DNA from 3 places in the Rahnella sp. WP5 genome. Region 3 is predicted to be linked to each of the others. Evidence: predicted binding sites of a transcription regulator. Region 3 holds the regulator's gene; each other region holds the start of a gene.
What was found. Region 3 encodes PurR, which represses purine synthesis genes. Its sites were predicted from a motif close to CANGCAAACGTTTGCNTG; they were not measured.

Region 1 (2,276 bases), on a different contig from region 3:
CTGTTCGCGGCGAACGCTACTAAACTGTTCTCCGGCGGTTGGTTGCCGCTGACGCTGGGTTTGGGCATGTTTATCGTTATGACGACCTGGAAAAGCGAGCGCTTCCGCCTTATGCGCCGCATGAACGAGCATGGGAATTCCCTGGAAGCGATGATCGCCTCTCTGGAGAAATCCCCGCCGGTGCGTGTTCCGGGTACGGCTGTGTATATGTCGCGCGCCATCAACGTCATTCCGTTTGCGTTGCTGCACAATCTCAAACACAACAAAGTGTTGCATGAGCGTGTGGTACTGCTGACGTTACGCACCGAAGATGCGCCTTATGTACATAACGTCCGGCGCGTCACCATCGAACAGCTTTCGCCGACGTTCTGGCGTGTGGTCGCCAGCTACGGATTTAAAGAAACGCCGAACGTGGAGGAAGTGTTCCACCGTTGCGGTCTGGAAGGATTGCCGTGCCGGATGATGGAAACGTCATTCTTTATGTCGCACGAATCACTGATCCTGACCAAGCGCCCCTGGTATCTCTACTTCCGTGGCAAACTCTTTATGGCGCTCAGCCGCAACGCCTTACGTGCGCCGGATCAGTTTGAAATTCCGCCGAACCGCGTAATCGAACTCGGTACGCAGGTAGAAATCTGATCCTCATTTCTACTGCTCGCAGGGCACCTTCGGGTGCCCTGTTTTATTTTCGCTTTCTCCTTTCTGAAACGACTAACTCAAATTTCCCTGCGGTTTCTTAATTATTCAGCGAAACGTTTCGACGCTGATCACAATTCCATCATAACTCCGTTGCGATGGCCGGGGATCTTTATAAACTCATTGGTGAGCGAAACGTTTCGCTGTAGGAGTTCACAATGAAGAAGTCACCGCTGTTAAATGCCGAAATCTCACATGTTATTGCCCGGTTAGGTCACACCGATCAGCTGGTTATTGGCGATGCCGGACTTCCGGTGCCAGCAGCTTGCCAACGCATCGATCTGGCCCTGACCCAGGGAGTTCCCACCTTTTTACAAGTCTTAGAGGTAGTGACACATGAGATGCAGGTTGAGCGGGCTATCCTCGCCGAGGAAATCCTCACTAAAAATCCTCAACTCCATGAAGCGTTGCTCGCCCAATTGACACAACTCGAACAACACCAGGGAAACACCATTGCTTTGGATTACGTCAGTCATGAGTCATTCAAAGCACAAAGCGAAAAAAGTCGGGCTGTGATCCGCAGCGGGGAATGTTCGCCTTATGCGAACGTTATTCTGTGTGCCGGCGTAACCTTCTGAGGCCTTTATGCAACCTTTGCTGCAACTAACAGGCATTGATAAAGCCTTTCCCGGCGTAAAAGCACTTTCCGGCGCGGCGCTCAGCGTCTATCCGGGACGTGTAATGGCGCTGGTGGGAGAAAACGGCGCGGGCAAGTCCACCATGATGAAAGTGCTGACCGGCATCTATCAGAAAGATGCCGGCTCAGTGCATTTTCTTGGCAAGGAAGCGGTTTTCAGTGGCCCTAAAGCCTCTCAGGAAGCCGGGATTGGTATCATTCATCAGGAATTGAACCTGATCCCGCAACTGACGATTGCTGAAAATATCTTCCTGGGTCGTGAGTTTGTGAACGGTTTTGGCCGCATCAACTGGAAAAAGATGTATGCCGAGGCCGATAAACTGCTGGCGCGCCTGAATCTGCGTTACAAAAGCGACCGGCTGGTAGGCGATTTATCCATCGGCGACCAGCAGATGGTCGAAATTGCCAAAGTGCTGAGCTTTGAATCCAAAGTCATCATTATGGATGAACCGACGGATGCCCTGACCGATACCGAAACCGCTTCTTTATTTAACGTGATCCGGGAACTGAAAGCCGCCGGTTGCGGTGTGGTGTATATCTCCCACCGCATGAAAGAAATTTTCGAAATCTGCGACGACGTGACGGTGTTCCGTGACGGGCAGTTCATCGCCGAGCGGCCGGTCAGTTCGCTTGAAGAAGACACGCTGATTGAAATGATGGTGGGCCGTCGCCTCGAAGAGCAATACCCGCGCATTAATCATGAACGCGGTGCGCTGCGTTTGCAGGTACGCGATGTCAGCGGGCCGGGCGTGGATAACGTCAGCTTTGATCTGTACAGCGGCGAAATTCTGGGGATTTCCGGTCTGATGGGCGCAGGCCGTACCGAACTGATGAAAATTCTCTACGGAGCCTTACCGCGTAAAAGTGGTTATGTGGCGCTTGATGGTCGCGAAGTGGTGACACACTCACCGCAGGACGGGCTGGCAAACGGCATTGTTTATAT
Region 2 (2,276 bases), on a different contig from region 3:
CCACAGATTGTCAGGATTTGTGGTGAGGAAAATCTTTGTGTTTGCAGCACAATTGCACTTAATAAGTGTGATCTGGCTGCGGTGTTGTTTATCCAAATTGCCGGGACATGCTTTATAATCACCGGCACTCTTCGTTCCACCGAACTATTCACGCCACTTACGTGTTATCAGACAGAGAAGCCATTATGACGCAGGAAGAATTGAAAAAAGCAGTCGGCTGGGCCGCACTGGATTACGTCACGCCGGGCACCATTGTCGGTGTCGGTACCGGATCCACCGCCGCACATTTCATTGATGCACTGGGTTCCATCAAAGGCCAGATTGAAGGTGCGGTTTCAAGCTCCGATGCTTCTACCGCAAAACTGAAGAGCCTGGGTATTCATGTTTTCGACAGCAATGAAGTGGATTCGCTGGATGTGTATGTCGATGGCGCGGATGAAATCAACGGCTCGATGCAGATGATCAAAGGGGGGGGCGCTGCGCTGACCCGCGAAAAAATCATTGCCGCGATTGCCAAAAAATTCATCTGTATCGTGGATGCTTCCAAGCAGGTTGATGTGCTGGGTAAATTCCCGCTGCCGGTGGAAGTGATCCCAATGGCGCGCTCTTATGTTGCGCGTGAACTGGTTAAACTCGGCGGCCTGCCGGAATACCGCCAGAATGTGCTGACAGACAATGGCAATGTGATCCTTGATGTGCATAACCTGAACATTCTTGATGCCGTCGCGATGGAAAATAAGATCAACAATATTGCCGGTGTTGTGACTGTCGGCCTGTTCGCCAACCGGGGTGCTGACGTGGCGCTGGTCGGGACTTCTGAAGGTGTCAAAACCGTCAAACTGAAGTAATCAGAATATAAGCAGAAGATCTGGCTGCTTTAGGGCAAGGCAGCCAGCCTAAGCCTCGTCATTGCGCTGTCATAACGCAATGTTATGAAGATGATAATTTTCTGACTGAATCATCTTTTCTTCAAAGGCTTTAATTTGGTGACTTATGTCACATTTCTGTATTTCTCCTCCTGAACGTCTGGCACAGTAAAATTGAACCAGCATGAAATGCTAAAAACCGGCAGGCGTGCTGAGCCTTCTGCTGGGGGGCAGGCAATCGTTTGTATTGATGATGGCGGATTTTTTGTTATGTTGACTGTGAGCAGTCATCTTGCAGTTCGAATTCAGCCAGAAAAATATAGGGTCGGGAAATGGCAAAAGTATCACTTGAGAAAGACAAGATTAAATTTTTGTTAGTGGAAGGCGTCCACCAAAGTGCGGTTGATACACTCCGTGCCGCGGGTTACACCAATATTGAATTTCACAAAGGTGCTTTAGACACGCAATCGCTGAAAGAATCGATCCGTGATGCGCACTTTGTTGGACTCCGATCGCGTACTCAGCTGACTGAAGAAGTGTTCCAGGCAGCAGAAAAACTGGTGGCTGTTGGGTGTTTCTGTATCGGCACCAATCAGGTAGATCTGAAAGCTGCGACCCGTCGTGGTATTCCGGTCTTTAACGCACCCTTCTCCAACACCCGTTCGGTTGCGGAAATGGTGCTGGGCGAGATGTTGCTGATGATGCGCGGCATTCCTGAAGCGAATGCGAAAGCGCACCGTGGTGTCTGGAACAAGCTGGCGGTCGGTTCATTCGAAGCGCGCGGCAAACGTCTGGGCATTATCGGTTACGGCCACATTGGTACGCAACTGGGGATCCTGGCGGAAAGCCTGGGGATGCGCGTCTTCTATTATGACATCGAAAGCAAACTGCCTTTGGGCAACGCGCAGCCGATTGCCACACTGGAAGAATTGCTCAATACCAGCGACGTCGTCACGCTGCATGTGCCGGAAACAGCCGGAACCAAAGACATGATTTCTGAAGTGCAGCTGGCGCAGATGAAGCCGGGCGCACTGCTGATCAACGCCTCACGCGGTACGGTCATCGACATTCCTGCGCTGTGCAATGCGCTGCGCAACAAACATCTTTCCGGTGCGGCTATCGACGTCTTCCCGGAAGAACCGGCGACTAACAGTGACCCGTTCAATTCTCCGCTGTGTGAATTCGACAACGTATTGCTGACGCCACATATCGGCGGTTCAACGATGGAAGCGCAGGAAGGTATCGGCCTCGAAGTGGCAGGCAAACTGGCGAAATACTCTGACAACGGTTCTACACTGTCAGCGGTTAACTTCCCGGAAGCGTCTCTGCCAGCGCATACCGAGAAAGCCAGCCGTTTGCTGCATATCCACGAAAACCGTCCGGGTGTGCTGACCAGCATCAACCAGATTT
Region 3 (2,276 bases):
CAGCCCGCAACATCCGCTTGCGCAGTTATCCGGCGCGCTGAATGATGATGAGTTGCGGCCTTATCCTGCACTCTGTCTGGAAGACACCTCCCGGACATTGCCTAAGCGGGATACATGGACGCTGGATAACCAGCGGCGGCTGGTCGTGCCAGACTGGACCTGCGCGCTGGAATGCCTGACCGAGGGCTTATGCGTGGGTATGATGCCGGTTCATCGCGTCACGCCGTGGATAGAACAGAAAAAGTTGCAGGTGCTGACGCTGGAAAATACGTTTCCCGACAGCCCGTGTTGCCTGACATGGGATCAAAGCAATCCGTCACCCTCGCTGGCCTGGTTGCTGGAATATATGGGCGATACAGAAACCATGAATCAGGAATGGCTGCGCGATTAGAAAAAAAACGCCTGCATCTGCAGGCGTTCGATATCTGTTAACGGCGGTAATCGCGGTACGGACCATCGGCTACGGAACGGCGTTCGACCAGTTTCGGATGCACCTCAATGGTCTGAGACTCTTCACGCTTACTGACAATTCTGTCCAGCAACATGGTAAAGGCCATTTCACCCAGACGTTCTTTCGGCTGATGCACGGTTGTCAGCGCGGGGGAGAAGTAGCGGGCGTTACGCACATTGTCGTAACCGATCACGGAAATATCCTGAGGAACGCGCAGGCCCAGTTCGTCTGCGGCACAGATTGCGCCCATTGCCATCACATCGCCACCACAGAATACGGCAGTCGGGCGGTGCTTCTGCATCAGAATTTTATGCATCGCCTGATAGCCCGATTCTGGCTCGAAATCGCCCTGAACTACCCATTCGTCACGCAGCGGAATATTGGCTTCAGTCAGTGCTTTCACAAAACCCTGGAAGCGGCCACCGCCGGTATTACGTGCCAGTTGGCCCGGGATCACCCCAATATCACGATGACCGCGTTCAATCAGATAACGCCCGGCCATGTAACCCCCTTCGAAAGCATTATCAATAATGCTGTCGGTGAAGTTCTTACGCGCTTCGCCCCAGTCCATGACCACCATTGGGATCGAACGGTGCTCCTCGAGCATATTGAGCAACTCATCAGGATATTCCGCGCACATCACCAGCAAGCCATCGACGCGTTTTTGCGCCAGCATTTGCAGGTAGGCTTGTTGTTTTTCCAGATTATTATGCGAGTTACACAAAATCAGCGTATAGCCTTTGGAGAAGCAGCTGTTTTCTACGGCTTCAATCACTTCGGCAAAATAGGGCGCTTCGCTGGAGGTGGCAAGCAGACCGATCGTTTTGGTGTTATTGACCTTCAGACTGCGGGCTACAGCACTCGGCGAGTAATGTAACTCTTTGATTGCAAGGAGAACCGCTTCTTTGGTTTCTTCGGCGACGAAACGTGTTTTATTGATGACGTGCGACACGGTTGTAGTGGAAACGCCAGCGCGCTTTGCGACATCTTTAATCGTTGCCATGTAAACAATGACTCCTGAACTCACGTGTTTCAGCACGTTAGCATTATGTTAATCGTTTGCTTGCGTGGATCTCACTGCTGGCTTCTAAAAGGGCAGTGAAATCGTTGGGTGGATTCTTCAGAATGAGGCGTGAAATACTCTCGGGTGAAATCAACCGGCACACAGGCGTGTTAACCGACAATTTTCTCTTATAATGCAGGAAAGTGGAAGTAAAATTCTCAGGGATACATTGTCATTCAGCACAAGATTTTAAATGTTAATTATGCGAAAATGCGTTGGCACACAATTAGTGTGGCTTAAAAAATGCCACAATTTGATCCGAAAGGGGGTTTGATGGACAGCAACCTGAAATTATCGTTGATCACCACGGTATGCGCTTTGCTTATGATTATCGCTTTCAGCTTCACTGCGGTGATGAACTGATTCAGTAAGTGAACCGCGATAAAAAAGGGCGATTCCTGTTACAGGAATCGCCCTTTTCAATTTTACGCAGTGGCCGTTACCGCCGATACTCTTCCCTGCAGAAACTCTTCGTTAAATGCTATTCAATGGCTGATTAGCGAAACTTCAGACTTAACGAATTGTTTATTATCGGATCGTTTTCGGCGTCATTACCCGGCGTGCACCCACATAATGATCTTGCCAGTAATCGTCGCCGAGAGAGGTGATTTTAATGTCTTCGCCCGTTCTTGGAGACTGAATAAACTTGCCGTTCCCCACGTAAACACCAACATGGTCTGCTGCGCCGCGGTTATTGATTCTGAAGAACACCAGATCACCGCTTTCAAGTTCGCCGCGTTTAACCGGAGCCGCATCGCGCAG

Region 1: rbsD (D-ribose pyranase) is a predicted target of PurR. The motif match lies at 825-842, and genes of this name have one in related genera.
Region 2: serA (phosphoglycerate dehydrogenase) is a predicted target of PurR. The motif match lies at 1,098-1,115, and genes of this name have one in related genera.

Annotation. Positions count from the first base shown of each region.
Region 1 is NZ_JQJR01000007.1:396,214-398,489, forward strand. It holds gene kup (low affinity potassium transporter Kup) at 1-639, shown strand, start outside; gene rbsD (D-ribose pyranase) at 855-1,274, shown strand; gene rbsA (ribose ABC transporter ATP-binding protein RbsA) at 1,282-2,276, shown strand, end outside.
Region 2 is NZ_KN050721.1:35,751-38,026, forward strand. It holds gene rpiA (ribose-5-phosphate isomerase RpiA) at 186-848, shown strand; gene serA (phosphoglycerate dehydrogenase) at 1,199-2,276, shown strand, end outside.
Region 3 is NZ_JQJR01000014.1:23,999-26,274, reverse strand. It holds gene punR (DNA-binding transcriptional activator PunR) at 1-391, shown strand, start outside; gene purR (HTH-type transcriptional repressor PurR) at 429-1,454, opposite strand; gene EX31_RS26555 (cytochrome bd-I oxidase subunit CydH) at 1,758-1,877, shown strand; gene EX31_RS13825 (C40 family peptidase) at 2,043-2,276, opposite strand, start outside.